DNA from 3 places in the Thauera sp. DNT-1 genome. Region 1 is predicted to be linked to each of the others. Evidence: predicted binding sites of a transcription regulator. Region 1 holds the regulator's gene; each other region holds the start of a gene.
The links. Region 1 encodes sigma-54, which starts transcription at its own class of promoters, with help from an activator protein. Its sites were predicted from a motif close to TGGCACGCTTNCTGCTNA; they were not measured.
Positions count from the first base shown of each region.

Region 2: a site for sigma-54 is predicted at 5,027-5,044, ahead of flgG (flagellar basal-body rod protein FlgG). Genes of this name have one in related genera too.
Region 3: a site for sigma-54 is predicted at 2,678-2,695, ahead of ACZ5PP_RS05115 (PEP-CTERM sorting domain-containing protein). Genes of this name have one in related genera too.

Region 1 is NZ_AP043752.1:3,378,794-3,389,014, forward strand. It holds gene ilvA (threonine ammonia-lyase, biosynthetic) at 1-1,250, opposite strand, end outside; gene hprK (HPr(Ser) kinase/phosphatase) at 1,323-2,270, opposite strand; gene ptsN (PTS IIA-like nitrogen regulatory protein PtsN) at 2,239-2,724, opposite strand; gene hpf (ribosome hibernation-promoting factor, HPF/YfiA family) at 2,861-3,184, opposite strand; gene ACZ5PP_RS15615 (RNA polymerase factor sigma-54) at 3,203-4,657, opposite strand; gene lptB (LPS export ABC transporter ATP-binding protein) at 4,680-5,402, opposite strand; gene recX (recombination regulator RecX) at 5,389-5,838, opposite strand; gene recA (recombinase RecA) at 5,855-6,892, opposite strand; gene pncC (nicotinamide-nucleotide amidase) at 7,089-7,577, opposite strand; gene ACZ5PP_RS15640 (phosphatidylglycerophosphatase A family protein) at 7,582-8,064, opposite strand; gene thiL (thiamine-phosphate kinase) at 8,096-9,055, opposite strand; gene ubiT (ubiquinone anaerobic biosynthesis accessory factor UbiT) at 9,176-9,712, opposite strand; gene ACZ5PP_RS15655 (U32 family peptidase) at 9,749-10,221, opposite strand, start outside.
Region 2 is NZ_AP043752.1:1,352,013-1,362,233, forward strand. It holds gene flgK (flagellar hook-associated protein FlgK) at 1-1,128, opposite strand, end outside; gene flgJ (flagellar assembly peptidoglycan hydrolase FlgJ) at 1,210-2,268, opposite strand; gene ACZ5PP_RS06275 (flagellar basal body P-ring protein FlgI) at 2,279-3,403, opposite strand; gene ACZ5PP_RS06280 (flagellar basal body L-ring protein FlgH) at 3,414-4,091, opposite strand; gene flgG (flagellar basal-body rod protein FlgG) at 4,100-4,882, opposite strand; gene flgF (flagellar basal-body rod protein FlgF) at 5,131-5,871, opposite strand; gene flgE (flagellar hook protein FlgE) at 5,904-7,256, opposite strand; gene ACZ5PP_RS06300 (flagellar hook assembly protein FlgD) at 7,272-7,946, opposite strand; gene flgC (flagellar basal body rod protein FlgC) at 7,997-8,401, opposite strand; gene flgB (flagellar basal body rod protein FlgB) at 8,413-8,817, opposite strand; gene flgA (flagellar basal body P-ring formation chaperone FlgA) at 9,014-9,742, shown strand; gene flgM (flagellar biosynthesis anti-sigma factor FlgM) at 9,875-10,174, shown strand; gene ACZ5PP_RS06325 (flagella synthesis protein FlgN) at 10,189-10,221, shown strand, end outside.
Region 3 is NZ_AP043752.1:1,097,121-1,107,341, forward strand. It holds gene ACZ5PP_RS05110 (pilus assembly protein) at 1-1,453, shown strand, start outside; gene ACZ5PP_RS05115 (PEP-CTERM sorting domain-containing protein) at 1,526-2,620, opposite strand; gene ACZ5PP_RS05120 (YjfB family protein) at 2,875-3,072, opposite strand; gene ACZ5PP_RS05125 (YajQ family cyclic di-GMP-binding protein) at 3,505-3,990, opposite strand; gene ppnP (pyrimidine/purine nucleoside phosphorylase) at 4,006-4,329, opposite strand; gene ACZ5PP_RS05135 (DUF2788 domain-containing protein) at 4,344-4,574, opposite strand; gene ACZ5PP_RS05140 (argininosuccinate synthase) at 4,596-5,825, opposite strand; gene argF (ornithine carbamoyltransferase) at 5,893-6,819, opposite strand; gene ACZ5PP_RS05150 (acetylornithine/succinylornithine family transaminase) at 6,829-8,004, opposite strand; gene ACZ5PP_RS05155 (DUF3579 domain-containing protein) at 8,329-8,619, shown strand; gene rpsT (30S ribosomal protein S20) at 8,785-9,051, opposite strand; gene murJ (murein biosynthesis integral membrane protein MurJ) at 9,222-10,221, shown strand, end outside.

The DNA of each region.
Region 1 (10,221 bases):
CGTCCGCCCACCATGTAGCGCACGTGCGACTTGGCCATCTCGTCGTCGGTGAGGTCGAGCGCAGGCAGCTCGTGGCGCTCGAGCATCTCGACCAGGCGTCCGACCTCGCTGCGGTTGTGCACGGTGACGCCGACGAAGATGTGGGCGCGCTCGGCGTCGGCGTAGCGGTAGTTGAACTCGGTGATGTTGCGGTTGCCGAGCACGCTGATGAACTTGCGGAAGGAGCCCGGCTTCTCGGGGATGGTCACCGCGAGCACGGCCTCGCGCTGCTCGCCGAGCTCCGCGCGCTCGGCGACGAAGCGCAGGCGGTCGAAGTTCATGTTGGCCCCCGAGGCCACCGCCACCAGGCTCTTGTCGCGCAGCTTGTTGCGGCGGGCGTACTCCTTGGCGCCGGCGACGGCGAGCGCGCCGGCGGGCTCGAGGATGGAGCGGGTGTCCTCGAAGACGTCCTTGATCGCGGCGCAGATGGCGTCGTTGTCGACCACGATCATCTCGTCCACATACTGCTGGCACAGGCGGAAGGTCTCGGCACCGACCTCCTTGACGGCGGCGCCGTCGGCGAAGATGCCGACCTGCTCGAGCGCGATGCGCTTGCCCGCGGCGAGCGAGCGCGTCATCGCGTCGGCGTCCACCGCCTCGACGCCGATGATCTTCGTCTCCGGGCGCAGGCGCTTGATGTAGGCCGCCACGCCGGCGATCAGCCCGCCGCCGCCGACACAGCAGAACACCGCGTGGATCGGCTTCGGGTGCGCGCGCAGGATCTCCAGGCCCACCGTGCCCTGGCCGGCGATCACGTCGGGGTCGTCGAAGGGGTGGACGAAGGTGAGTTTCTCGCTCTTCTCGAGCTCGAGCGCGTGCGTGTAGGCGTCGGAATAGGATTCTCCTGCGAGCACGACCTCGCCGCCGCGCGCCTTGACCGCGTCGATCTTGATCTGCGGCGTGGTGCTCGGCATCACGATCACCGCGCGCACGCCCAGCCTGGCCGCCGACAGCGCCACGCCCTGGGCGTGGTTGCCCGCCGAGGCGCAGATCACGCCGCGCTTCAAGGCCTGCGGCGACAGGTTCGCCATCTTGTTGTAGGCGCCGCGGATCTTGAAGCTGAACACCGGCTGCATGTCCTCGCGCTTGAAGTAGATGCGGTTGTGCGTGCGCGCCGACAGGTTGGTGGCGAGGTCGAGCGGGGTTTCGACGGCGACGTCGTACACCTGCGCGTTGAGGATGCGTTCCAGGTAATCGGGAGTGGAGCTCATGGCCGGCCAGTAGGCTGCTGCAAAGCGATCGAGCGTAACAGCCGGCGGCGCCGTGCCGCAAGTGCGGGTGGCTCAGTCGGCGCGGTAGGCCTCTTCGGCGTGCAGCGCGCGCGCCTGGCGGTCGATGAATTCCTGGGTGGAGTCGATGCCGCGCAGCTTGAGGATGGTCGAGCGCACTGCGGCCTCGAGCAGCACCGCGAGGTTGCGTCCCGCGGCCACCGGCAGCACGACGCGGGCGACCTTCACGCCGAGGATGTCCTGCGTCTCCTGCTGCAGCGGCAGCCGGCAGGGGTCGTCGGGACCGGGTTGGCGGCGGTCGAGGTGGCAGATCAGGCGCAGGCGCATCTTCCGCCGGCACGCGGTCTCGCCGAAGATGGTGCGGATGTTGATCAGGCCGAGGCCGCGCACTTCGATGAAATCCTGCAGCATCTCGGGGCAGCGGCCCTCGAGCACCGTGGGCGCGATGCGCGACAGCTCGACCACGTCGTCGGCGACGAGGCCGTGGCCGCGCGAGATCAGCTCGAGGCCGAGCTCGGATTTGCCCGCGCCGGAATCGCCGGTGATCATCACGCCGAGCCCGAGCACGTCCATGAACACGCCGTGCAGCGAGACCTTCTCGGCGAGCTCGCGCGACAGGTAGAGGCGGAGCTGGTCGATCACGCTCGCCGAGGGGTGGCGCGCGGTGAACAGCGCGACGTCGTGCGCCTCGCAGATGCCGTGGAGGATGTTGGGGATCTCGCAGCCGTCGGCGACGATGATCGCGGGGGGGTGCGCCGAGAGGATCTCGTTGAGGTGGTGGGCGACCTTCTCGTTCGCCTGGCGTTGCGCCCACGCGAGCTCTGCGGCGCCGAGCACCTGTAGCCGGGTGGGGTGGATCAGGTTGAGGTGGCCGACGAGGTCGGCCGGCCAGATGCGCTCTTCGGCGACCGACAGACGGGCACCGATCGGTCCGCTGACGTGGACGAGGCTCAGGCTTTCGCGGTGCGCCTCATACAGCCGGGTCAGGCTGGTTTGCCGCATCGGCACCCCAATTCACGAACAGGCGGTGGATCTGTGCGGCATCCGTCGCGCCGTGCAGGGTCTCGCGGAACTCGCGGTCGCTGAACATCTGCGCGAGCTCGGACAGCAGCTGCAGATGGGTTTCGTTGGCCTGTTCGGGCACGAGCAGCACGAACAGCATGTCCACCGGACGGCCGTCGGGAGCGTCGAACTGCACCGGGGTGGCCAGGCGCAGAAAAGCGCCGGCGGCGTCCTTGAGCCCCTTGATGCGGCCGTGCGGGATGGCGATGCCCTGACCCAGTCCGGTCGAGCCGAGGCGTTCGCGGGTGAACAGGCTGTCGAACACGGTGCTGCGGGCGATGCCCTGGTTGTTCTCGAACAGCAGGCCGGCCTGTTCAAAGACGCGCTTCTTGCTGCTCGCGTCGAGATCGATCACCACGTTGGAAAGCGGCAGGAGTTGGGATATCAGGCTCATTCGCAGGTGGGCTCGCGCACTCTTCCGTCAGCTGCCGCCAGGGGGGCGGGAATCCGGTCCGGGGCGTGTGCGGCCGCGCTTCGTGAAAACGCGCGCATTATAACCACACCCCGGACGGGGAGCTTCAAGCCGGTCCTCAGGCCTCGGGGACCTGGTGCTTGAGCGACTCGTGGTTATGGTCGGACTGCTTCTGCTTGTACTTCTGAACCTGACGGTCGAGCTTGTCGGTCATCGCGTCGATCGCCGCGTAGAGGTCGGCGTCGTCCGCTTCGACGAAGAGGTCCTTGCCGCGCACGTGCAGCGTCACCTCGGCTTTCTGCTTGAGCTTTTCGACCGACAGGATGACGGTGACGCTGGTGACGTTGTCGAAATGGCGGATGACGCGATCGAGCTTGGAGGTCACGTATTCGCGGATGGCGGGGGTGACTTCGACGTGGCGCCCGGTGATGTTCAGATTCATGGATGACTCCTGTTGTTGTCAGAGGGATTTGCGCAGGCTGACCGGCGGGATGTTGAGGGACTCGCGGTACTTGGCGATCGTGCGCCTCGCCACGACGATTCCCTGTTGGCCGAGGATTTCGGCGATCCTGGCGTCGGACAGCGGCTTCTTGCTGTCTTCCGCGTCCACCAGCTGGCGAATCAGCGCGCGAATCGCCGTGGAGGAAGCCGCACCGCCGGTGTCGGTCGCGACATGGCTGCCGAAAAAGTACTTGAGCTCGAAGACCCCGCGCGGCGTCGCCATGTACTTCTGCGTGGTGACGCGCGAGACGGTGGATTCGTGCAGCTCGAGCTGGTCTGCGATCTCCCTTAGGGTGAGTGGCCGCATCGCCACGTCCCCATGATCGAAGAACTGCCGTTGCTGGTCAACGATGGCCTGGGACACGCGCAGGATGGTGTCGAAGCGCTGCTGGACGTTCTTGATCAGCCAGCGCGCCTCCTGCAGCTGTCCACCCAGGCCGCCGCCCTGTGCGCGGTTCTGCTGCAGCAGACTGGCGTAGAGGCGATTGATGCGCAGACGCGGCATCGCTTCCTGGTTCAGGCTCACGGTCCATTGGCCGCGCAGCTTGCGCACGACGACGTCGGGCAGCACGTAGCGCGTCTCGGCGGTGGAGTAGCGCGAGCCGGGGTGGGGGTCGAGGCTGCAGATCAGGGCCTGCGCTTCGCGCAGACCCTCGTCGTCACAGCCGGTGAGCTTGCGGATACGGGCGAAGTTGCGCTCCGCGAGCAGTTCGAGGTGGCTGGTCACGATCTCGAGAGCGAGAGGGCGTATCGGGCACTCGGGCAAGGCCTGGAGCTGCAGGGCCAGACATTCCTGCGGGCTGCGCGCGCCGATCCCGGCCGGCTCGAGGCTCTGCACGTGGCGCAGGGCGATGGCGAGCTCGTCGAGATCGACCTCGGCGTCCTGCGGCAGCAGCTCGAGGAGATCTTCCAGCGGCTGGTGCAGGTAGCCGTCGTCGTCGAGCGCCTCGATCAGGAAGCGCACCAGCGCGCGGTCGCGGTCGGACAGGGGCGAGAGGGCGACCTGCTGGTCGAGGTGTTCGCGCAGCGACACGCCGGCGGCCTGGATGTCCTGGTAGTCGCCGTCCTCGTCGTCCTCGCTGCGGCTGGACGCGCCCTGACCCACGTTGGACCAGTCGATGCCCTCGTCCTCGCTGCTGCCTTCGCCGCCCTCGTGCGTGATCGACTCGCCCGCCGGTTCGGCGGCGGGTTCCGGCGCGGCTTCGCGCTCGGGCGCGTTGCCCGGCGGCGGCGCGGGGGCGTAGTCGACGCCGCCGTCGCCATCCTCGCGCTCGAGCATGGGATTCTCGAGCAGCACGCGCTCGATCTCCTGGTTCAGCTCGATCGTAGACAGCTGCAGCAGCTTGATCGACTGCTGCAGCTGGGGCGTCAGCGTGAGGTGCTGGGAGAGCTTGAGCTGGAGGCTGGGTTTCATCGCGGTCGGCAGGAGGGCGGGCTCACAGGCGGAAGTGCTCGCCGAGGTAGACCTGGCGCACGCGCTCGTTCTCGATGATCTCGGTAGGTTCTCCGCTCGCCAGCACGCGACCTTCGCTGATGATGTAGGCGCGGTCGCAGATGCCCAAGGTCTCGCGCACGTTGTGGTCGGTGATCAGCACGCCGATACCGCGCTCCTTGAGGAAGCGGATGATCTTCTGGATGTCGATGACCGCGATCGGATCGACTCCGGCGAAGGGCTCGTCGAGCAGGATCAGGCGCGGGTCGGTGGCGAGCGCGCGGGCGATCTCGCAGCGCCGGCGCTCCCCGCCCGAGAGCGAGATCGCGGTGTTGTCGCGCAGGTGATGGATGCCCAGTTCCATCAGCAGTTCCTCGAGCCGCTCCTCGATCTGGCGGCGTTCGAGCCCCTGGAGTTCGAGCACGGCGCGGATATTCTCGGCCACGCTGAGCTTGCGGAACACGCTCATCTCCTGCGGCAGGTAGGACAGGCCCAAGCGCGCGCGGGCGTGGATCGGCAGGTGGGTGAGGTCGGTGCCGTCGAGGGCGATCTGGCCGCCGTCGGCGCGCACCAGACCCACAATCATGTAGAAGCAGGTGGTCTTGCCGGCGCCGTTGGGACCGAGCAGGCCGACGACCTCGCCCGAGCCGACCTCGAAGCCGACGTCATGCACCACGGTGCGCGCCTTGTAGCGCTTTTGCAGGCCGGCGACCTTAAGCAGACTCATCGTAGGGCTCTTTCAGCAGCTTGCGGATCAGCTCGGGGGCGAAGCCCCGGGTTTGCAGGAAGCGCGCCTGGCGCGCCCATTCGCGTGCGTCGGCGGGTGGGGTGGCGAAGCGGCCGCGCAGCACCGCGCGCGCCCGCTCGATCTCGGATTCTACGCACTCGTCGGCGAGCGCCTCGTCGATCCGGTCACGGTCGATGCCTCGCCGCACGAGCTCGTTGCGCAATCGTGCGGTGCCGAAGCGCGCCGCCTTGCCGCGCACGAAGGCCTCGGCGTAGCGCTCGTCGGACTGCAGGCCGAGCTCGCGCATGCGCTCGAGCACCGCTTCGATCTCGGCCGGCTCGCCATGGGGTGCGAGCTTGCGCGCAAGTTCGGCGCGCGAGTGGTCGCGCCGGGCGAGATGGCGGAGCGCACGTTCGCGCAGGCTCGGCTCGCCCATGTCGGCGTCGACGGGGTCAGGCCTCGGCCGGCGCCGGGGCGGACGCGGCGGCGGGCGGCAGCTCGGGCAGGCCGACCGCGACCCGCACCTTGTTCTCGATCTCGCGGGCCAGCACCGGGTTGGCGCGCAGGAACTCGCGCGAGTTGTCCTTGCCCTGGCCGATCTTGTCGCCCTTGTAGGCGTACCAGGCGCCCGACTTGTCAACGATCTTGTGCTCGACGCCGAGGTCGATGATCTCGCCTTCGCGCGAGATGCCCTCGCCGTAAAGGATGTCGAAGTGGGCTTCCTTGAACGGTGGCGAGACCTTGTTCTTGACCACCTTGACGCGGGTCTCGGAGCCGACCACCTCGTCACCCTTCTTGATCGTGCCGGTGCGGCGGATGTCCATGCGCACCGAGGCGTAGAACTTGAGCGCGTTGCCGCCGGTGGTGGTCTCCGGGCTGCCGAACATCACGCCGATCTTCATGCGGATCTGGTTGATGAAGATCACCAGGGTGTTGGTGCGCTTGATGTTGGCGGTGAGCTTGCGCAGTGCCTGCGACATCAGGCGGGCCTGCAGGCCGGGGAGCTGGTCGCCCATCTCGCCCTCGATCTCGGCCTTGGGCGTGAGCGCGGCGACCGAGTCGATGACCACGATGTCCACGCCGCCCGAGCGCACCAGCATGTCGGCGATCTCGAGCGCCTGTTCGCCGGTGTCGGGCTGCGAGATCAGCAGATCCTCGATGTCGACGCCGAGTTTTTCCGCGTAGCCCACGTCGAGCGCGTGCTCGGCGTCGATGAAGGCCGCGGTGCCGCCGAGCTTCTGCATCTCGGCGATGACCTGCAGGGTGAGCGTGGTCTTGCCGGAGGATTCGGGGCCGTAGATTTCGACCACCCGACCGCGCGGCAGACCGCCGAGCCCGAGCGCGATGTCGAGTCCGAGCGAGCCGGTGGAGACGGTCTGGATGTCGCGCTCGATGCTGCCGTCGCCCATGCGCATGATCGAACCCTTGCCGAACTGCTTTTCGATCTGCGACAGCGCCGCGGAGAGGGCTTTGGCCTTGTTTTCGTCCATGGAAGTGCGTCCTGTTTGATTGCCTGATTATGGCACAAAGATTGCAGACATGCGGGGTGCAGGCCTGATGCCGTAAGTGTAGAGCCTGTATGCAATTACAGCAAACATGTCATGGGGATTTCCGGCGCGGGGCTGCGTCCGGCGAAGTGGCGAGGGTGGCGGTTCGGATTTCCCGGCCCCGTGCGCCCTGCGCCCCTCAGACGCAGCGTTCGAGTACGCCTTGCAGGGCGAGGATCACCGTCTGCCGGCGCACCGCGGCGCGGTCGCCGTCGAGATGGACGGTGACGACCCCGGTGGGGCGGTCGCGCCGTGCCCAAGCGAGGCAGACCGTGCCGACCGGCTTGGCGGGGCTGCCTCCACCCGGTCCCGCGACCCCGGACACGGCCACCGCGAGGTCGGCGCGGCTGTGGTCGAGCGCGCCAGCGGCCATTTCGCCCACGGTGGCTTCGCTGACCGCGCCGTGCGTCTCCAGCGTCGCGGCGCGCACGCCGAGCATTTCGGCCTTGGCGTCGTTCGAGTAGGTCACGAAGCCGCGGTCGAACCAGCCCGAGCTGCCGGCGATCGCGGTGACGGCCTCGGCGATCCAGCCGCCGGTGCAGGACTCCGCGGTGGCCAGCCACAGCCTGCGGTTGGCGAGGGCTTCGCCCACCCTGCGCGCGAGGGCGTCGAGTTCGTGATCGGTCATGGTCTCAGCTCCCCAGCAGGTGGACCAGCACCGCGAGCGCCAGCAGGGTGTAGCCGGCGGCGACGAGGTCGTCGAACATGACCCCGAAGCCGCCCTTGAAGCTGCGGTCGGCCCAGCGCACCGGAGGCGGTTTGACGATGTCGAAGAAGCGGAACAGTGCGACCGCGATCGCCTGCCACAGCAGCCCGGCGGGGGTGAACAGCAGCACCAGCCAGATCGCCACCATCTCGTCCCAGACGATGCCGCCGTGGTCTGGCACCCCCAGCGCTTGCCCGGTGCGCTCGGCGGCGAGCACGCCGGCGAGGAAGAAGCTGGCGAGCAGTGCGAGGAAGACGAACTCCGACACCGGGGTGCGGATCAGTGGGTAGATCGCCCACCCGAGCAGGGTGCCGACCGTGCCCGGCGCCCACGGCGACAGCCCGGCGCCGAAGCCCAGCGAGATGAAGTGGGCGGGGTGGCTCATCAGCAGGCGGGCGGTGGGGCGCATGGTCGTTTCGAGAGGTGGGCCGGATCGGGCCTCAGGCGAAGTGATCGTAGCCGCATGCGGCCGGGGCCGCCAGGCCGCCGTCGGCCTCGCGCAGCAGCAGGCGCTCGCGTCCGGGGGTGAATTCGCCGATGCGATGCAGGGGGAGGTCGAGTCGGGCCGACAAGGCATCGATCTCGGCACGGTGTCGGGGCGCGGCCGCGAACAGCAGCTCGTAGTCGTCTCCGCCCGCGATCAGGCAGCGCCGGCACAGCGCGGGATCGGCGCCGCTGGCGGCGAGCGCGGCGAGCGGCAGCGCCGCGACCTCGACGATGGCACCCGTGCCCGAGCATTCGAGGAGGTGTCGCAGATCGCCGAGCAGGCCGTCGGAGACGTCCAGCATCGCGCTCGCCAGGCTGCGCAGCGCGAGCCCGAGCGCTACGCGCGGCTGCGGCCGTTGCAGGGCGTCGACGAATTCGGCGTGGTGGATGGCGTCCAGGCCGGTTTCGCCGCGCAGCGCCGCGAGCCCGAGCGCGGCGCGGCCGGGCTGGCCCGAGATCCACAAGTCGTCGCCCGCGCGCGCTCCGCCACGGGTGATCGCGGCGCCGGCCGGGACCTCGCCGACGATGGTCACTGAAAGCGTCAGCGGTCCGCGCGTGGTGTCGCCGCCGGCGAGGTCGATCGCGAAGGCGTCGGCGCAGGCGAAGAAGCCGCGCGCGAACGCAGCGATCCAGGCCTCGTCCGCCTGCGGCAGCGCGAGCGCGAGGAAGGCCCAGCGCGGCTCGGCGCCCATGGCGGCGAGGTCGGAGACGTTGACCGCGAGCGTCTTCCAGCCTAGCCCTTCCGGGTCGGTGTCGGCGAAGAAGTGGGTGCCGGCCACCAGCATGTCGGTGGACACCGCCAGCCGCATGCCGGGGCGCGGCGCGAGCAGGGCGGCGTCGTCGCCCACGGCGAGCTCGGTGTGGCGCGCGGGGCGGGTGAAGTGGCGCCGGATCAGGTCGAATTCGGAGGGCATGGCGGCAAACGTCGGGCAGCGGACCGCGAGCTTACCGCGGATGCGGACGGACGCGCTGCGGTCGATGCGCGGCGGTGGCCGGAGGGGCCGGTTCGCGGCTTGCGCCGCTCCTGCAGGGGGTCAGCCGTGGCGGCCGAGCAGCTTCGCCTTGAGGGCGTCCCAGTCCACCGCGTCGAGCGTGTTCTTGACCAGCAGGCCGAGATCGGTGTCGCCTTCCATGCGCAGGCGGCGGCTGAAGAAAAGGGTGTCGGGGTCTTCCTCGCGCAGTGCCAGCGCCATGAAGTCGCGCGTGGTGGCGGAGAGGATCAGGTCCGGTCTGGCGCCCGCGGCCGGGGTGGCACGGCGGAAGCCGCGCTCGCCGAGGGTGAAGTCGAGCGTCAGCCCGGCGTCGAGCACACGCATCTGCAGGTGGCGGCCGCTCAGCGGTTCGAGGGTGTCGCGCGGCAGGATGCGGTCGAGCGCGAGGTTGAGCGCGAGCGTGAGCACGTGGGTCGGCGGCTGCTGGGGCAGGCGCGACACCAGCTTCGCCACCGGGGCGGGCACGGTGAAGTCGGGGATGCGCAGGGTGGCGAGGCGTTCGCCGATGCGCTGGCGCAGGCTGCCGGGCAGCAAGTGCGAAGGCAGCGGCGGGCGGGGCAGGGCAGGCAGTGCGGGCATGTGCGGACTCCGGGTTTGCAGCAGGTCGGAAAGGGGTCAGGCGGCGACGTACTGTTCGACGCCGGCGCGGCCGTGCCAGAAGCCGTTGCAGGGCTCCTCGACCATCCACTCGCGGCTGGCGGCGAGCGCGTCCGCCGGACCGCGCTGCTCGTCGAGCGCGGCGCGGAAGAGTTCGACGATCTGGCGAGTGTGCGCCCCTTGCGGGCTGATGCGCAGCACCTCGGCGCTGGCGCGCACGGCGGGCAGGTCGCCGAGCAGGTTGTGCACCCGTGCAGACTGGGTCTGCACGCCGTTGAGCGTCAGGAAGGGCGCGCCCTCGCGGGTGCGCAGCGTGATCCCGTCCATGATCGACAGGCAGCGGAACTCGCAGGTGTCCTTTTGCAGGTTGAAGTGGCGGGCGGTGAAGCAGCGCGCCGAGTGCGCCAGTGGCAGGCGGCCGTAGGCGAAGACTTCGGTCTCGATCGGCCTGGCGAGCGCGGCGCGCACCTCGGCGAGCGCCGCGCCCGACA
Region 2 (10,221 bases), 2.0 Mb from region 1:
GCCCGTGGCGAGGTCGGTGAGCTGGAAGGCCGCGCCGTCGTAGCGCAGCGAGTAGTCGCTGCCGGTGAGCGAGGAGACCTGCCCGGGGTCGATCCGGACGCTCAGGCCGCTGTCCGACGGATCGACGCGCACCCCGCCGATCCTGAAGAAATCTCCCCCCAGCCGGCCTTCCAGGTCGAGGCCGAGCGCGTGCTGGCTATTGAACTCGGTCGCCAGCGTGGTCGCCAGCAAGCCGAGGCTGCGCTGCGCCGAGGCCGTGCCCTCGCGGCGCGCCGCCAGCAGGCCGCCGAGCGTGCCACCACCGACGAGGCTCTCGGCGAGCGGCTCCACCACCCCCGAGTTGGCGCGCACCGTGATCATCGAGCGCCCGTTCTCGTCGAGCTGGTCGCCCAGTTCGAGCTGCTTGGCGCGATTGCCCATGACCAGGCTCTGCCCCGAACCGATGAAGACCGACGTCGAACCGTCGCGCTGCTCCACCGTGCTCACCTTGACCAGGCGGTTGAGCTCGGCGATCGCCTGGTCGCGCTGGTCGAGCAGGTCGTTGGCGGCCGAACCGGCGCCGCCGGTGCGCGAGATCACCATGCGCTCGTTGAGCTCGGCGATCGCGGCGGCGTAGCCGTTGATGCTCTCCAGCGTGCTGCGCATCTCGGTCTCGACGCCTTCCGCGATCTCCGAGATACGCCCGTCCAGGGTGCGGAAGCGCGCCGACAGGGTATCGCCGCTGGAGAGCAGCGCCTGGCGCGCGGCCACGTTGGTCGGGTTGGAGGTGACGTTCTGCAGCGCACCGAAAAATTCGTTGAGCGCGGGCGTGAGGCCGGTGTCGGCGTCGGCGAGCACGTTATCGAGCTGGCTGATGAACTGGCTGTAGGCGGCGTATTCCGCACGCCGGCTGTCGGCGCTCAGCACCTGGCCCTCGAGCAGCTGGCTGTAACTGCGCGCCACGCCGGTGACGCCGGTACCGGTGCCGAAGAAGGCGCCGCCGCTGTATTGCGGGTCGCGCGCTTCCTGGGTGACGGTCTGGCGATGGAAGCCCGGCGTCGCCGCGTTGGCGATGTTGTGGCTGGTGGTGTTGAGGTAGGCCTGGGAGGCGCTGAGCCCGGTCAGTCCGATATTGAGCAAGGACGCCATGATGTTTCCCTGATGCGCTGGTTCGAGCCTCTACACGCAAGATCCTTGCCAGCGCTCGATACGCACCTCGACCGCCGGTCCTCAGCCCGCCATTGCCAGTGCACTGCGCAAGGTATTGCCGCCGATGATGCGGGTGAGCTTGTCGGCATACATCGGGTCGGTGGCGTAGCCGGCGTCCTGCAGGCCGCGCGCGAAGGCCGCCGCGTCGGTCTGGCCGAGCACGCCGGCGTAGCGCGGGCTGCGCGTCATCAGCTGGGCATAGTCGCGGAAGGACTCGGCATACGAGCCGTAGGAACGGAAGTGCGCAGCCTCGGTGTAGGCCTGGCCGTCGGCGTACTCGGTGACCTCGCGCGCGACGGTACGCCCCGACCACGCACTGCCGGCCTTGATGTTGAAGAGGTTGTGGCTCGGGCTGCCGTCCTCGTGACGCAACTGCTTCTGTCCCCAGCCGGTCTCGAGCGCCGCCTGGGCGACCATGAATTCGGCCGGGATGCCGGTGCGGCGGCTGGCTTCCTGCGCGTGCGGCCACACCTCGGTGACGAAGTCCTGCGCGGACTTCGACACCTCCCCGCCGGCATCGCGCGCGCTGCGCACCGCGGCGTCGAGGCGGGTCTGCAGCGCAGCGCGCTCGTACACCGACAGCGCGGAGAACTCCCCTGCGGTCGCGGCGGCGCCCAGCGCGGGCACGCGCGCCTCGGCCGGCAAGGCGGCAAGGCGCGGGGCGGCAGCACTTTCCGCATCGCGCGCGAGCACGGCAGGAATTGCCGGGCGGCGACGCACGTCGGCAAGGTCGAAGCCGGTCTTGCCGGCCTCGCCTGCCGCGTCGGGCCGCACCGCAGCCTTGCCGCCGAGCTGGCGGTAGAGCATCTCGGACAGGCCGGTGCCGCCCGACTGCGACATCTCCAGTGCCATCTGCTGGTCGAGCATGCCCTGCCAGGAGCGCGTCTGCTCGCTGTCCATCATGCCGTTCTGGCCGGTGGTCGCACGCATGGACTTCATGACCATCTGCAGGAAGAGCCCCTCGAACTGCCTGGCCGCGGCGCGCAAGGCCGCGTCCGAGCCGCCCTCGCTACGCGCCAGGCGCTTCAGGTCGCCGAGCGAATTGGGATCGAGCGCGTTGAGCTGGACGCCCTTGTTCATGGCAACTTCCTCAGATGACCTCGAGTTCGGCGCGCAGCGCGCCGGCCGCCTTCATGGCCTGCAGGATGCTGACCAGGTCCATCGGCTTGGCGCCCAGGGTGTTGAGCGCCTTCACCACGTCGGCGAGGTTGGCGCCGCCGCGCACGTTGAAGAGCGCACCGCCCTCCTGGGCGACGTCGACCTGGCCGCGCTGGGTGACCACCGTCTGTCCGCCCGAGAGCGGCGGCGGCTGGCTGACCTGGGTCTCGATATTGACCGTGACCGTGAGGTTGCCGTGGGCGACCGCACAGTTCTGCAGCGTCACGCGCTGGTTCATGACCACCGAGCCGGTGCGCGAGTTGACGATGACCTTGGCGGCCTGCTGCACCGGCGTGACCTCGAGGTTCTCGATGTGGCCGAGGAAGGCGACGCGCGCGCTGGAGTCGGTCGGCGCGCGCACCTGGATGCTGCGCCCGTCGAGCGCGCTCGCCGCGCCCGGATAGACCAGGTTGATCGCATCGACGACCCGGCGCGCGGTGCCGAAGTCGGCGTCGTTGAGTTCGAACAGCACCGCGTCGCCCTGGCCGAGTGCGGTCGGGACCGCGCGCTCGACGGTCGCGCCGCCCGGGATGCGTCCGGCCGACAGGTGATTGATGACCAGCGAGGCGCCCCCGCCTTGCGCGCCCGCGCCGCCGACCGCCATGTTGCCCTGGGCAATGGCATAGACCTGGCCGTCGGCACCCTTGAGCGGCGTCATCACCAGAGTGCCGCCGCGCAGGCTCTTGGCGTTGCCGATCGAGGACACGGTGACGTCGATCGCCTGCCCGGGACGGGCGAAGGCCGGCAGGTTGGCGGTGACCATCACCGCGGCCACGTTCTTCAACTGCAGGTTGGTCCCGGGCGGCAGGCTCACGCCGAGGTTGCCGAGCATGTTGACGATGCTCTGCACGGTGAAGGGAGTCTGCGTGGTCTGGTCGCCCGAACCGTCCAGGCCGACGACCAGCCCGTAGCCGACGAGCTGGTTGTCGCGCACGCCGGCCACCGAGGCGAGGTCCTTGATGCGCTCGGCCGCGGCGTACGCCTGCGCCGGATGCAAGATCAGCACGGCGAGGGAGACGACCGCGGCGCGCAGCAGAAGGGAGGCGAGACAGGACATGGCGCGGCCCTCAGAACGGCATGATCGCCACGAAGAAGCGCTGCAGCCAGCCCATGGTGTTGGACTCGTCGATGAAGCCGCTGCCGCGGTACTCGATGCGCGCATCCGCCACCTGGGTCGACTGCACGGTGTTGGCGGTGGTGACGGTGTTCGGGTTGATCACGCCCGAGAAGCGGATGAACTCGTTGCCCTGGTTGATCGCCACCATCTTCTCGCCCGACACCAGCAGGTTGCCGTTGGGGTAGACGTCGATCACGGTGACCGTGATCGTGCCGTTGAAGACGTTGTTGGCCGCGGCCGCGCCCTTGCCGTTGAAGTCGGACTCGGCATCGGCCTCGAGCTCCAGGCCGTTCAGGCCGCTCAAGGGCAGGCGGTTGATGGGGCCGATGCCGGCGCTCATGTTGCCGTTGCGGGTGGCGTTGGCGTTGGCGCTCTTCTCCGCGGTGTTGCGCTCGACCAGGTTGATCGTGATCGTGTCGCCGATGCGGCGCGCGCGCCGATCCTCGAACAAGGGGCGTGCCTGCACGGTCTGGTAGATCGCGCCATTGGCGGGCAGCGCGGTTGCCATCGCCTCGGGGCGCACGCTCATCGGCTGATGCACCGCAGACGGCGGGGTGGTCTGGATCGCGGCGCAGCCCGACAGCAGCGCGAGCAGGCCGACGGCGATCGAATGCCTGGCGAGCTTCATCGTGCGCCTCACAGCTGGGTCAGCCGGCCGAGCATCTGGTCGGAGGTCGAGATCGCGCGCGAGTTGAGCTCGTAGGCGCGCTGGGTCACGATCATGCTCACGAGCTCCTCGGCGACGTTGACGTTGGAGACCTCGACATAGCCCTGGTTGAGCACGCCCGCGCCGTTGGTGCCCGGCTGGGTGGGCGTGGCCACGCCGCTCGAGGCGGTCTCGTAGAACAGGTTCTCGCCCGCGGCCTGCAGGCCGCCCGAGTTGATGAAGGTGGCGAGCTGGATGGCGCCGATTTCCACCGGCGCGGTCTGCCCGGCCTGCAGCACGCTGACCGTGCCGTCCTTGCCGATGGTGATCGAGAGCGCGTCGGCGGGGATGTTGATGTTGTCGGCCAGGGTGTAACCGCTGGCGGTGACGACGTTGCCCTGACTGTCGAGCTGGAAAGCGCCGTCACGGGTGTAGGCGGTGGTGCCATCGGGCATGGCGACCTGGAAAAAGCCGTTGCCCTGCACCGCGACGTCGAGCGAGCCACCGGTCTGCTGCAATGTGCCCTGGGTGAAGATGCGCTCGGTCGCCACCGGCTTGACGCCGGTACCGATCTGCAGGCCGCTGGGGATCTGCGTCTGCTGGGTCGACTGTGCGCCAGGCTGGCGGATGGTCTGGTAGAGCAGGTCCTCGAAGATCGCACGCTGACGCTTGAAGCCGTTCGTGGAGACGTTGGCCAGGTTGTTGGAGATCACGTCCAGCGAGGTTTGCTGGGCATCCAGCCCGGTACGGGCGGTCCACAGGGAGCGGATCATGATGGGTTCCTTTGCCTTGCGTTGCCGGGGCGGCAGGATTTGCCGTGCGGGGTTGGAATACCCAGCTGAAATTGCCGCCGTGCTGCCGCTTTTTCGATGGGATCAGTCTAGGCCGGTGCCGTCACCGACCATCCTGCGATAAGCAACGCAAAAACCGTGCTAATCGAAGCGGCCGGGTGCGCAAAAAAGGCCGGGCGCCCCATGCTACCCGGCCCGCGCAGCCCGGCTCGGCGGGGAGCGCGCCTCGATCAGCCCTGGCCGCCGATGACCCGCGCGGCCGAGCGGTCGTTCTGCTCGGCGGTCGACAGCATGCGGGTCTGCATCTCGAACTGACGGGCAAGCGAGATCATCTGCACCATCTGGTCGACCACGTTGACGTTGCTGCCCTCGAGATAGCCCCCGGCGACGCGCACATTGGGATCGACCGGCGCGGGCGCCCCGCCCTGCAGGCGGAAGAGGCCGTCGTCGCCACGCACCAGCTGCGCCTCGGGCGGATTCACCAGCTTGAGCTGCGCGACCACGTTGACCACACCCGGCTGATCGGGCTGCAAGGCCGAGACCGAACCGTCGGCACCGATGGTGATCTCGTTGTCGGGCGGGATCGTGACCGGCCCGCCGTCGCCCAGCACCGGCCTGCCGTCGCGCGTCTGCAGGACGCCGTTGGCGCTCACCGCGAGGCTGCCGTTGCGGGTGTAGGCCTCGCTGCCGTCCGGCATCTGCACCGCCAGCCAGCCTTTGCCGGCGAGCGCGACGTCGAAGGGCCGGCCGGTGAACTGCAGCGGCCCCTCGGTGAAGTCGTTGGCGACGCTGGCGTCGACCGTGAAGGCGCGCGTGCGCAGCGCCTCGGTCTGCACCTCGACCGCGCGCAGCTTGTGCAACTCTGCGCGGAAACCCGTGGCGTCGACGTTGGCGAGGTTGTGCGCGACCGCCGCCTGCTGGTCCATGGTGCCCTTGGCGCCGGTCATCGCGGTGTAGATCAGGCGGTCCATCGCTGGCCTCTCGTGTCAGGCAGGTTTCAGGATCAGCGCAGGTTCACCAGGGTCTGCAGGACCTGGTCCTGCGCCTTGATGGATTGCGCGTTGGCCTGGTAGTTGCGCTGCTGCACGATCATCTGCACCAGCTCGTTGGTGAGCTCCACGTTGGCGTCCTCGATCATGCCCGCCGAGACCACGCCCGCGACCCCTTCGCCGGCCTTGGACGGCGCAGTGAGGCCGGATTCGGTGGTCGCTTCCCAGAAGTTGTTGCCGATCGACAGCAGCGCGTTCGGATTGCGGAAGGTCTGCAGCGCGAGCTGGGCGAGTTCGCGCGTCTCGCCATTGGTGTAGCGACCGGTCACGATGCCGTCCCGCCCCACGCTGACTCCGGCGAGCTCGCCGCCGGTGTAGCCGTCCTGGGTGAGCTCGGTGATCAGGTAGGAGCCACCGATCTGGCGCATGTCGCTGAAATCGACGTGGAAACGGATGCGGTCCGCACCCGGCGTGTAGGAAGCCGGGATCGCCAGCGGATTCGCAGCCGTCGGCCCGACGATGGGCGTGTTCACCGTACCCTTCTCGTTGAAGGTCAGGCTCCAGATCACGCTCGGGTCCTCGATCGAGCCATCGGTCCCGACCCCCAAGGGATAGCCGCCGTCCACGCTGGTGAAGACCTTCCAGGTGTTCTCGTTCGTGTTGACCGGATCGTTCGGGGTCGGGGTCACCTTGGCGAAGTAGTAGGTGAGCTCGTGCGACTTCCCGAGGCTGTCGTACGCCTTGATCGAGGTCGAGAAATTGTAGGTGCGCGCGTCCTGCCAGTTCTCGCCCGCAGGGAGCGGAAACGTGAAGGTCGAGCCGAACAGCTGTGGGTAGCGCTGGGCTGCGCTCAGGTCGTTCGCATCGAGGTTTCCGCCGATCTCCACCCGGCTGGTCGGCATGGGCTGGGAACCGACGATCGGCACCTGGACGTCCTTGAGGCCGCCGATCGGCGTGGGCAGGGCGCCCGGGGTGACCGGACTCTGGAAGCCCTTGAGCCTTTCGCCGGTGGGGGTGCGGATGAAACCCTCCTTGTCGAGCTCGAACTGGCCGTTGCGGGTATACACGTCCGGGCCGTTCTCGCGGCTGACCACGAAGAAGCCGTCGCCGTTGATCGCCAGGTCGAGCGGGTTGTTGGTGGTGGTGAGGTTGCCCTGGGTGAAGGTCTGCCGCACCGCACCGAGCGTGGCGCCCACACCCACCTGCTTGCCCGAGATCGAGCCGGTCAGCGAGGCCGCAAAGACGTCCGAGAAGATCGCGGAGCCGGTCTTGAAGCCGATCGTGTTGGTGTTGGCGACGTTGTTGGAGATGATGTCCAGGGCCTTGGAGGAAACGCTCAGGCCGCTCAAACCTTGCTGGAAAGACATGATCGAGGCTCCGGATCAGAGAATCTGCTTGATGTCGTCGTACTTGAAGATGCCGAGCGAGCCGACCTGGAAGTCGGTACCCGAGGCGCCGCGGATCACGCTGGTGACCGGGCCGAACTCGAGCGTCCGACCCGTGACCTTCTTGCCCTCGGCGAGCGCGCTCAGCTCGACCGTGTAGGCGCCGTCGACGGCACGCGAACCGTCGCTGGCGGTACCGTCCCAGATGAAGTTCTGGCTGCCCGCCTTGACGTCAGCGAGCTCGATCTTCTTGATCTCGAGGCCGGCGGCGTCCTTGATCGACAGCACCACGCTGTCGGCCGCGGCATCGAGCTCGAAACCGCCTACCGCGCCGGCCTCGGTGAGGGTCAGCTTCTTCCCCTCCACCAGCACGCCGCGCCCGACGAGCGCGGCAGCCTGCATCGAGTCGTAGGCGCTCTGGCCATCGACGAAGCTCTGGAACATCTTGTTCAGGCGCTCGATGCCGTCGACCGTGCTCATCTGTGCGAGCTGCGAGGTGACCTCCGCATTCTCCATCGGGTTGAGCGGATCCTGATTCTTCAGCTGGGTGGTGAGCAGGGTGAGGAAGCGCGAGTTCATGTCGCCGGAGGCCGAAGCCTTCGACTCCTCGCGCGTGTTGATCTTGGCGAGCACGCTCGCCGCGATGTCCTGGTTGTTCGTTACGCTGCTCATTCCTCTCTCCTGCTGTCGGCGTTTTCCGCGTCACGGCGCCTGCGGGGTGCTTACTGGCCGATCTGCAAGGTACGCTGAAGCAAGGTTCGTGCCGTGCTCATCACCTCGGCGTTGTTCTGGTAGGAACGCGAGGCGGAGATCATGTTCACCATTTCCTCGACCACGTTGACGTTGGGCATCTCGACGTAGCCGTCGGGGTTGGCGGCAGGGTTGTTGGGCTCGTAGACCAGCCGCAGGGGCGCGGCGCTCTCGACCACCTGGGTCACCTGCACGCCGACCGCCGCCGGGCCGGCGACCGGGCGCGCGGCGAACACCACCTGCTTGGCGCGGTAGGGCTGGCCGTCCTCGGAGGTGACGCTGTCGGCGTTGGCAAGGTTGGAGGCGGTGGCATTGAGGCGAAGCGACTGCGCATTGAGCGCCGAGCCGGCGATCTGGAAGACGTTCAGCATGCTCATGGCGGCTCTCCTTACTGGCCGGTGATCGCGGTGTTCATCGAGCGCAGCATGCCGTTGATGAAGGTCACGCTGGCCTCGTAGTGCAAGGCGTTCTCGGCGAAGGCGGCGCGCTCGACGTCCATGTTCACCGTGTTGCCGTCCACCGCGGACTGCAGCTCGCTGCGGTAGCCGGTCAGGCTTTCGAGCGCAGGCGCGGGTGCGCTGCCGATGTGGCCCGCCTGCGTGGTCGCCATCTGCACACCCTCCCGCGAGGCATTGAGCGCGCCCTGCAGCGCGGCGCGGAAATCCACGTCGCGCGCCTTGTAGTGCGGCGTGTCGGCGTTGGCGATGTTCGAGGCGATCAGCTGCTGGCGGTGCGCCTGCAGGTTCAGCGCGGTCTGGTGGAACTGGATCTGCCGGTCGAAAAGGGTCTTCATCGCTGTGCTCCCGGGACGGTGCGCCCGGACGTTCCGGACGCAGTTTCCATGCCAGCGATGGTAGGCGCGGGCCGGCAAGACCCTGGCGCCGATAAGGGGGGCAAAGCCCGGCCAATTTCGCCGCCACCCGCCGGCAAGGATTGCCGGCGGACGCTGCCGGTTGCCAGGCCGGCGGGGGTCATGGTGCAATCCCGCCATGACGACTCCCCTCCACCGCAGGCTCGCCGCAGGGCGACTGCGCGGCCCGGCCGCAGCGCTGTGCGCGGCCCTCGTGCTGCTTCCCTCCCCCGCCGCGATCGCCCAGCACGCCGAGGGGGCGGTCGAGGCCCGCGTGCGCCAGTTCCTGCAGCGCCAGGTCGCCGGCCTGCCCGGCGAGGTGTCGATCGAGCTCGCGCCGCTCGATCCCAACAGCCAGTTGCCCGCCTGCGCCGCGCTCGAACCCTTCCTGCCCGCGGGCACGCGCGCGTGGGGACGCTTCAGCGTCGGTGTGCGCTGCGACTCACCGGTGACGTGGACCGCCTACCTGCAGGCGCGCGTCGCCGTGGTCGCCGACTACCTGATCGCCGCCCGCCCGCTGCGCGCCGGCCAGGTGCTCGGCCCCGCCGACCTCGGGCAGCGCAGGGGCGACCTCACCGCGCTCCCCGACAATCTCCTCACCGACCCCACCCAGGCCAGCGGCCACCACACCCGCATCGCGGTCGCCGCCGGCAGCCCCTTGCGCGGCGACATGCTGCGCGTACCCCACGCGGTGCGCCAGGGCCAGACCGTGAGCGTGCTCGGCGTGGGCGCGGGCTTCCGGGTGGCGAGCGAAGGCCGTGCGATGAACAACGCCGCCCCGGGTGAGAAGGTGAGGGTGCGCCTGGCCGACGGCCAGGTCGTCACCGGGACCGCACAGGCGGGCGGCGCAGTGGCGCTGGAGTTCTGAGGCGGCTGCGTGCCGAACGGAGACGGCCGCGAGCGGATGGCCGAGCGTGAAAGATTTCATGCTTTAATCGCTCAAGTTCCACGCCATCGCGCCGAAGAGAACGTCAGAGTCACTCTGTATGGGAACTGCGCCATGAAAATCGAAAGCTCGGGCAAGGCGATTGCCCCCTCCACCGCAGCGGAGGCCCGCCCACGCAGCCCCGCGAGCCCCGGCGCCACGGTCTCCGCCGGCAGCGAAAAGGTCCAGCTCTCCTCGCTGTCGTCCAGCCTCGCCAAGGCCGAGGCGAGCATCGCCCAGACCCCGGTCGTCGACGCGCAGCGCGTCGAGGAGATCAAGCAGGCGATCGCCAACGGCGAATTCAGGATCGACGCCGGACGCATCGCCGACGGGCTGATCGACAGCGTGCGCGAGATGCTCGCAGGCCAGCGCTGAACGCTTCACCGCGCATGAACCGTCCTGCCGTCCCGCCCTCCTCCGCC
Region 3 (10,221 bases), 2.3 Mb from region 1:
CGCCGGCTACGCGAGCTTCCGCTCGAGCACCGCGGGACGCACCCGCATGCTTTACGTCGGCGCCAACGACGGCATGATGCATGCATTCGACGCCTCCACGGGCGCGGAGAAGTGGGCCTACGTCCCGAAGGCCGTGTTTCCGCGGCTGCCCGGACTGGCCTCGCCCAACGGACTGTTCGAGGCCACGGTTGACGGCTATCTCACCGAAGGCGATGTGGATTTCGGCTTCACCGGGGGAACGCGGGGCACCGCCGACTGGCGCACCTTGCTGGTGGGTGGCCTCGGCCGTGGCGGCAAGGGCTTCTATGCACTCGACATCACCTCCCCCGAAGTGACCGAGTCCAGCCCGCTCACGGCGAAGGTGCTGTGGGAATTCAGCGGCGACGCCGATCTCGGCCTCGCCTTCTCGCGGCCGATCATCGTCAAGCACGAGGTAGTCACGACCGACAACCGGGGTAACGAGACGCGCTCGGGCCAGGGGTGGGTCGTGCTCGTCAGCTCGGGCTACAACAACTCGAGTGGCGACGGCAGAGGCTACCTGTATGTTCTCAACGCCAAGACCGGTGCGCTCATCAAGAAGCTCTCCACGGGCGTCGGCAGCGCCAGCGACCCGAGCGGGCTCGGCCAGCTCAGCGCCTGGGTGCACAACGCCGACGTCAATAATGGCGTGCAGTGGGTCTACGGTGGGGACCTGAAGGGGAACCTGTGGCGCTTCGACCTGAGCGCAACCAACCCCGACGCCTGGTCGACAAGCAAACTTGCGGTCCTCACCGACGCCAGCGGCAACGTCCAGCCCATCACCGCGGCGCCCGAACTCACCCGCGTCAAGGCCGGCAACGATTTCCGCAACCTGGTCGTGGTGGGCACGGGGCGCTACCTTGGAGAGAAGGACGTCCCCGGTACCACGGTCTCCGCGGCCGACGCGGCCCAGGTCCAGACGTTCTACGTCATCGAAGATCGCATCGACCGCGGCGGCAGCACCGTCGTGCGCGCAGACCTGACGCCTCGGACCCTCGCCGCGGAGACCGACGGCACGCGCACCCTGTCCGATGCAGCGGACATCAACTGGTCTGCGAAGCGCGGGTGGAGGGTGGATCTGAACATCAGCGGCGAACGTGCCACGACCGATCCTGCGATCGCCCACACCACGGTCGCATTCACGACCAACGTCCCGAGCGCGTCCGATCCATGCGTGCCGGGCGGGACGAGCTATCTGTTCCAGTTCGACCTCGCAACCGGGATGGCTCCGATCGGTACAAACGCCCTTCCCTACGTGGGCAAGCGCCTGCGGCCCGGTCTGGCGAGCCGCGTCGTACTGATCGTGACGCCGAACGGCCAGGTCATCGGCCTGATCCGCAAGACCGACGACAGCAGCGAAGCCGAGCCGATCGTGACTTCGGTGTCCGGGGGCGACATTCGCCGGATATCCTGGCGCGAACTGAACTATCGCTGAGACCGGACACGATCACTGGAAACGAGAAAGGCGCCGACGGCGCCTTTCTCGTTTCGGGAACCACCTAAGAAGTCATCGCGCGGCACGCCCGCGCACGGCCAGCCCGAAGAGACCGATACCGAGAAGCGCCAGCACGCCCGGCTCGGGCACCGGATTTCCGTTTCCGTTGTCGACGACGTTGGCAAACACCGTCAGCTCCAACTCGTAGCTGCCGCGACTGGAGGCGAACCCGACATCCTCATCCGACAGCAAGAGCGAGAACATCATCTCGTGGCTGCCAAGCTCGTCCGCCCTGAAGCTCGCCTTGACATTCCGGCCTGTGCCCTGCGCGAGCCCCTCGAACAATTCGAGGTCCGTCATCGACAGCCCGGAACCGCTCTTGGGATTGAATCCATCCAGATCCAGTCCCGCTCCGCCGAGCAAACCAAGGTTGAAGATGTTCAGATCGAGCGTAAATAAGTCGCCGAGCCCGACCTCGATGTTCCCTGACACAGGGAGCCGCCAAGTCGTCGTGGTCTGGTCTCCTTCGAAGGAGGCGATCGCATGAGGAACGTAGCTGTAAGCGAGCTTATGGGTGAACGATCCCGCCGCGTCGGCCGTACGGGAGCTGAGGGATGAGGTCAAAGAGTCGGCCGAACCCGGCGCCGTCGAACTCAGGTCGGCAACAAGCTCGTACGAAGCCGCGCTGTTTCCGGGCGGCTGCCCGGCTTTCGCGACGAAGGCGTCTCCGGCCGCATCACCCGAGGCGATGGTTCGAGAAAGAGTATCGAAATTGCTCAGCGACGGCGTCGGCGTGCTCACCGAACCGATGACCTGGCGATCGAACAGGGACTCGCCGAAGGACGTCCAGCTGACGCGCACCGCACTCGTCCCCGTCGCGCCACCCGTGACTTGCTGCGAGAGCAGCAAGTTCGAAGCGGAGACCGATGCGGTAATCGAGGTCAGCACGCCCGTCGATGCATCGAACTGCTGGAACGAATTCGGGCCGACCGAGCCGCTGGTCGTTATTGCCGTGCTAACCGCGCCGTCCATCACGGACGAGTCGGTCACTGCATAACTTCTCTCAGCGATATCGTACGTCCGCACGGAAATCATCGGTGCGGCTTGGACAGCCGACATGCCGATCATGGAAAGCACCAGCGCCATCAGGCGGGGTTGAGGATTCATGTGGTTCTCCCGTTCTATTTGAGCAAGCGGGTATTACATGCTTGCCGACGAGCGTTACCAGCAAAAATCAAGCCAGAAGAAATTTTGCTTAATAATCCGTGACTTAAATTATTACCCCCCCCCCGAACCCTGGGTAACTGTAAAAAAAACCGACGCAAAGCGAAATCGAGGCCTCATCGATGCCCCAAAATGGGGTCCAGCCAATGGCTGCGAGACGCATGGGTGGTTTTCGTGGTTCGGGCCCGACGACCTGCTCAAGCCCAGGTGTCGACGATGCCGCCCGCCGTGCTGCCGACCGCCGCAGCGGGGGGCCGGGGAATCGCCTGCAGCAGTTGCATCGCGCTCTCGCCCTGGAGGTCGAGCGCCTTGCGCAGGACTTCGACCGAGGCTTCCTGCTGGACCTGCGCGAGCGCATTGTTCGAGGCCAGCGCGGCGATTGCGGTTGCTTCCATGATTTGTTCTCCTGTCGAGCCGGGGCGAGGGCGGTGATGTCGAAGAGCATATCGGCAGGGAGCGGAGGAGCTTGAGCCGCACCGGCGGCAGCGGGTGACGGACCGCCCGCATCGCGACTTGCGCCGCTCCTGCAGCGCGTGCAGGTGTCGGAAATACGCGAACGCAGCGCGCTCGGCATGCGTGAGGACCGCCCCACCCGCGCGGGAAACAACGGCCGAACCCCAGCCGAACCGCGTCCGAAATCGCGCTGCTTCTCGTGGGAGCGACGCAAGTCGCGATTCCCCGCTGCTTCTCGTGGGAGCGACGCAAGTCGCGATTCCCCGCCCGGAACATCGCCTCGTCGCCGTCAACCCGACTCCCCCACAACCCAACCCCCGAACGCACGACGGGCGCCTCGCGGCGCCCGTCGGATTCCTGCCCCGGCGTTCCGCTCAGTCGCGGAAGTTGCCGTACTGCAGCGGAAAATCGGTGATCTGCTTCTTGACCAGCGCGATCGCCTCCTGCAATACGTCGCGCTTGGCGCCGGAGACGCGCACCGCGTCGCCCTGGATCGCAGCCTGCACCTTCATCTTGCTGTCCTTCAAGAGCTTGACGATCTTCTTGGCCAGTTCCTGCTCCACGCCGACCCGCACCTTGACCTCCTGCTTGACCTTGTTGCCGGAGATCTTCTGCACGTCGCCGTAGTCGAGACATCGGACGTCGACGTTCTTCTTGGTCATCTCGGGCAGCAGGATGGTCTTGATCTGCTCGAGCTGGAAGTCGCTGTCGCCGTAGAGGGTCAGCAGCTTCTCGGCGAGCTCGATCTTGGCGCTCGTGCCCTTGAAGTCGTGACGGCCGTCGACCTTGCGGTTGGCCTGCTCGACCGCGTTGCGCAGCGCGGGCTGGTCGACCTCGGACAGGATGTCGAAAGACGGCATGCTCCCCTCCCCCGCTCAGCCGAAGTGGCAGATGTAGTGGTAGGGCTCGCCCGCCACCTCGATGTCGAAGCTGGAGTCGCCCGGCACGTCGAAGGATTCGCCGGCGCCGTAGGTCTTCCAGTCCGCCTGGCCTTTCAGGCGGACGCGGCAGGAGCCGGCCACGCCCTCCATGATCTCGGGCGCGCCGGTGTTGAAGGTGAGCGAGGCCGGCAGGATGACCCCCACGGATTTCTTCGTGCCGTCCGCGAACTGCACGCTATGGCTGACGCACTTGCCGTCGAAATAGACGTTGGCCTGGGTGGTGACGGCGACGCCGTCGAGCTTGGCGGTAATGCCCATCGCTTGTGTTTTCCTTATTCGATGCCGAGCAGCTTCTGGATGATGCCCTTGGCGATGAAGCCGACGAAGCCCACGCCCAGGCCTAGGAACAGCCACATCATGCCGTAGCGGCCGGCCTTGGATTCCTTGCCCAGGTTCCAGATGATGAAGACCATGAACAGGATCAGGCCGGTCAAGCCGAGTTTGAGGGCGAGGTCCTCGAACTCGACGAAGCTGAGTCCGAGGATGTAGTCGTCGTTGGCCATCGCAAGGGATCCGTTGCGGGTTTAGCCGCGCTTGGCCTTGGCGTTGGCCGCGATGCGCATGCGCAGCGCGTTCAGGCGGATGAAGCCGTGCGCGTCCTTCTGGTTGTAGGCGCCGGCGTCGTCCTCGAAGGTGGCGATCGTCGGGTCGAACAGCGAGTCGGTCTTCGAGTCGCGACCGGTGACGATGACGTTGCCCTTGTAGAGCTTGAGGCGTACCCAGCCGTTGACGGTCTGCTGGGTGTGGTCGATGAGCGCCTGGATCGCGCGGCGCTCGGGGCTCCACCAGTAACCGTTGTAGATCATGCTGGCGTAGCGCGGCATGAGGTCGTCCTTGAGGTGGGCGACTTCGCGGTCGAGCGTGATCGATTCGATGGCGCGGTGGGCGCGCAGCAGGATGGTGCCCCCCGGGGTCTCGTAGCAGCCGCGGCTCTTCATGCCGACGTAGCGGTTCTCCACCAGGTCGAGGCGGCCGATGCCGTGCTTGCCGCCGAGCTCGTTGAGCCTGGCGAGCAGCTCGTGCGCCTTCATGCGCTTGCCGTCGATCGCGACCAGATCGCCCTGTTCGAACTCGAGGTCGATGTACTCGGCGGCGTCGGGCGCGGCCTCCGGCGACATCGTCCAGCGCCACATCGACTCCTCGGCCTCGGCGGCGGGGTTCTCGAGGTGGCGGCCCTCGAAGGAGATGTGCAGCAGGTTGGCGTCCATCGAGTAGGGCGAGCCGCCCTGCTTGTGCTTCATCTCGATGGGGATGCCGTGCTTCTCTGCGTAGGCGAGCAGCTTTTCGCGCGACAGCAGGTCCCACTCGCGCCACGGCGCGATGACCTTCACGCCCGGCATCAGCGCGTAGTAGCCGAGCTCGAAGCGGACCTGGTCGTTGCCCTTGCCGGTGGCGCCGTGCGAGACGGCATCGGCGCCGGTGGCGCGCGCGATCTCGATCTGGCGCTTGGCGATCAGCGGACGCGCGATCGAGGTGCCGAGCAGGTATTCGCCTTCGTAGATGGTGTTGGCGCGGAACATCGGGAAGACGAAGTCGCGCACGAACTCCTCGCGCAGGTCGTCGATGAAGATGTTCTCGGGCTGGATACCGAACTGCAGCGCCTTGGCGCGCGCGGGCTCGAGCTCTTCACCCTGGCCGAGGTCGGCGGTGAAGGTGACCACTTCGCACTGGTAGGTGTCCTGCAGCCACTTCAGGATGACCGAAGTGTCCAGCCCGCCCGAGTAGGCGAGCACTACTTTGTTGACGTCGCTCATGCTGTTTTCCTGTTTCCTGCTGTGTTGCCGGCGCGCACGCCCGTGCGTGCCGTGATTGTTCGTTGGATCAGTTCTCGATGCGGCCGAGGACCAGGTATTCCATCAACGCCTTCTGCGCATGCAGGCGGTTCTCGGCCTCGTCCCACACCACGGACTGCGGGCCGTCGATGACTTCGGCGGTGACTTCCTCGCCGCGGTGCGCGGGCAGGCAGTGCATGAAGACGGCCTCCTTGTGCGCGACCGACATCATCTCGGCATCGACGCACCAGTCGGCGAAGGCCTTCATGCGCTCTTCGTTTTCGGCCTCGAAGCCCATCGAGGTCCACACGTCGGTGGTGACCAGGTCGGCGCCGCGGCAGGCGTCCATCGGGTCGGCGAACTGCTCGAAGTTGGCCGTCCCGTAAAGGCCGGCGCGCTCGGGCTCGACTTCATAGCCCGGCGGGGTCGACACGTGAACGTTGAAGTCCAGCACTTCGGCGGCCTGCAGCCAGGTGTTGCACATGTTGTTGCTGTCGCCGATCCAGGCCACGGTCTTGCCCTGGATCGAGCCGCGGTGCTCGATGAAGGTGAGGATGTCGGCGAGGATCTGGCAGGGGTGGTACTCGTTGGTGAGGCCGTTGATGATCGGCACGCGCGAGTTGGCGGCGAAGCGCTCGACGATGTCCTGCTCGAAGGTACGGATCATCACCAGGTCGCTCATGCGCGAGATCACCTGGCCGGCGTCCTCCACCGGCTCGCCGCGGCCGAGCTGCGAGTCGCGGGTGTTGAGGTAGATCGCCGAGCCGCCGAGCTGGTGCATGCCAGCCTCGAACGAGAGGCGCGTGCGCGTGCTCGCCTTCTCGAAGATCATCACCAGCGTGCGGTCGAAGAGCGGGTGGTAGGGCTCGTAGCGCTTGAACTTGTCCTTGATCCACTTCGCGCGCGCGAACACGTATTCGTATTCCTCGCGGGTGAAATCCTTGAACTGGAGGTAGTGCTTGATGGGAGAGCTCATACGCAGTCCTCAGCCGTTCGCGAGGAAGTCGCGAATCATCGGCGCCAGCATGGACACCAGGGTCTGCGCGTCGGCGGTGGTGAAGGTGAGCGCCGGCAGCAAGCGCACCACGCGCTCGGAGGTCACCGACAGCAGCAGGCCGTTCTCGGCGGCGCGCGCCATCAGCACGCCGCAGGGGCGGTCGAGTTCGATGCCGATCATGAGGCCGCGACCGCGGATGTCGACCACGCCCGCCTCGCCGGCGAGCGCCTCGGCCATGCCCTTGCGGATCGCCGCGCCGACGGCGACGGCGTTGTCCATGAGCTCGTCCTCGACGATGGCGTCGAAGGTGGCCAGGCCCGCCGCGCAGGCGAGCGGGTTGCCGCCGAAGGTGGAGCCATGGTTGCCCGGCCCGAACAGGCCCTTGGCCAGGCCGCTGGTCACGCAGGCGCCGATCGGCACGCCCGAGGCCAGGCCCTTGGCCAGCGTCATCACGTCGGGCCTCGTGCCCGCATGCTGCCAGCCGAACCACTTGCCGGTGCGGCCCATGCCGCACTGAACCTCGTCGCAGATCATCAGCCAGCCCCTGTCGTCGCACAGGGCGCGCAGATCACGCTGAAAGGCCTCGTCGGCGACGTTGACCCCGCCCTCGCCCTGGATCATCTCGAGCATCACCGCGACCACGGTGTGGTTGTGCTCGGCGATCCTGCGGATGGCCTCGATGTCCTTGTAGGGCACGCGGATGAAGCCCTGCACCAGCGGCTCGAAACCGGCCTGGGCCTTGCGGTTTCCGGTGGCCGACAACGTGGCCATGGTGCGACCGTGGAAGGCGTTCTCCATGACGATGATGTGCGGCAGCTCGATGCCCTTGTTGTGGCCGTACATGCGCGCGAGCTTGATCGCCGCCTCGTTGGCCTCGCAGCCGGAGTTGCAGAAGAACACCTCGTCCATGCCCGCGGCTTCGGAGATGCGGTCGGAGAGCTGCTCCTGCAGCGGGATGCGATACAGGTTGGAGGTGTGCAGGACGCGCTCGGCCTGGTCGGCGATGGCCTTGACCAGGCGGGGGTGCTTGTACCCGAGCGTGTTGACCGCGATGCCGGAGAGGGCATCGAGATATCGCTTGCCTGTCTCGTCGTACAGCCACACGCCCTCGCCGTGCGTGAAGGCCACGGGCAGGCGGGCGTAGGTATTCATGACATGGGACATGGGGGTACCTCGATCGGTGCGAAGCCGGAAAACGCACACGGCGGCAGACGCCGCCGTGCAGGAAATGTGCCGATGTTAAGCCAAAACGGCCGACCCTGTACATAAGCGGGCCGCGCTCCGCGGGACGCCGGACGCCATCCGCGAGCCTCGTCAGCACGACCGGAGCCCCGGCGCCGACAGGTCGCACGAAGCCCTTCGGCAGGATCGCCCGACGCCCGCGCGGCGGAATGGCCGCGGGGGATTTCTGCTAGAATGCCGCCCGTCCTGATTCCGGCGACAAAGAACCGGAACATGCGCATCCCCGAAGCCGCCAAGGCATCACACATGAATCAGAAGATCGAGAACTTCATCATCGTCGGGGTCACGAGGGAGGGGAAGAAATTCCGTCCGAGCGACTGGTCCGATCGCCTGTGCGGCGTGATGTCCGCCTTCGGCGCCGACCATCGGATGACGTATTCGCCCTACGTGCGCCCAGGGTGCACGCTGAAGGGCGACAAGACCGTCCTCGTCGACGCCCGCCTCTACGACGTCGAACCGCTGGCCTACAAGTTCATGGTGAACTTCGCCAACGACAACAACCTCCAGATCGAGTGGATGGGCGACGCGCCGTTCTGAGACGGCGCACTCGTCCCCTCCGCTCCGGAACCGCAAGAGCGACGCAAGTCCCGATCCCGGGACCGGGAGTCCGCGCCGAGGACTTCCCGGCATACGCCCAACAAAAAAGCGACCCTCGGGTCGCTTTCTCGATCTCGGCGCCGAGGCGCCGGCATGCGGCAAGGATCAGGCAGCCATCGCCTTGACGGCGGCCGACAGGCGGCTCTTGTGGCGAGCAGCCTTGTTCTTGTGGATGATCTTCTTGTCGGCGATGCTGTCGATGGTGCTCATCGAGGTGCGAAAGACCGACTGAGCCGCCGCCTTGTCGCCACCCACGATGGCCTTGCGCACGGCCTTGATCGCGGTACGCAGGCGGGAACGAAGGCTGGCGTTGTGGGCGCGGGCCTTGGTCGCCTGACGGGCGCGCTTGCGAGCTTGTGCCGAGTTGGCCATAGATTTGAAGTCCGTATTGGTGGTTCTGGAAAAGTCCGCGATTATAGGGACCGGCTCCGGTGAATGCAAGCGTCTTTTCCCGCACTCCCGCTTATCGAGACACCGGCGGGCGGCTATGATGCGCCCTCCGCATCTTCCGCGCGCCGCCGGCCGGCGCGCGCCTCGACCGAATGAACCTCCTGCGCGCGCTCGCCACCGTCAGCGGCATGACCTTGTTGTCCCGCATCCTGGGCTTCGTCCGCGACCTCGTGATCGCGCGCGCCTTCGGCGCCGGCATGGCGACCGACGCCTTCTTCGTCGCCTTCCGCCTGCCCAACCTGCTGCGCCGCATGTTCGCCGAGGGCGCGTTCTCGCAGGCCTTCGTACCCATCCTCGCCGAGTACAAGAACCGCCAGGGCGAGGCCGCCACCCACACTCTGGTGGGCCGGGTCGCCACCCTGCTCGGGCTGGTGGTGGCGGTGGTCGCGGCGCTCGGCGCGCTCGCCGCACCGCTGATCATCTACGTGTCGGCCCCGGGCTTCTCCGGCGACGCGGGCAAGTTCGCGCTCACCGTCGAGCTCACCCGCATCACCTTCCCCTACATCTTCTTCATGTCGCTGGTGGCGCTCGCGGGTGGCGTGCTCAACACCTGGAGCCGGTTCGCGATCCCGGCCTTCACGCCGGTGCTGCTCAACCTCGCCTTCATCGGCATGGCGCTGTTCGCGGTGCCGTACTTCGACCCCCCGGTGCTGGCGCTGGCGTGGGCGGTGTTCCTCGGCGGCCTGCTGCAGCTCGCGCTGCAGGTGCGGCCGCTGATGAAGATCGGCATGATGCCGCGCTTCGACCTCGACCTCTCCGACCCCGGCGTGCGCCGCGTCATGACGCTGATGGCGCCGGCGATCCTGGGCGTGTCGGTGAGCCAGATCTCGCTGCTGATCAATACCATCTTCGCCTCCTTCCTGGAGAGCGGCAGCGTGTCCTGGCTGTATTACGCGGACCGCCTGATGGAATTTCCCGCCGGCCTGCTCGGCGTGGCGCTCGGCACCATCCTGCTCCCCAGCCTCTCCAAGCTGCACGCCGACGACAAGGCGGAGGAGTTCTCCTCGCTGCTCGACTGGGGCCTGCGCCTGACCCTGATGCTGACCCTGCCCGCCGCGCTCGGCCTGGCGCTGCTGGCGGTGCCGCTGGTGG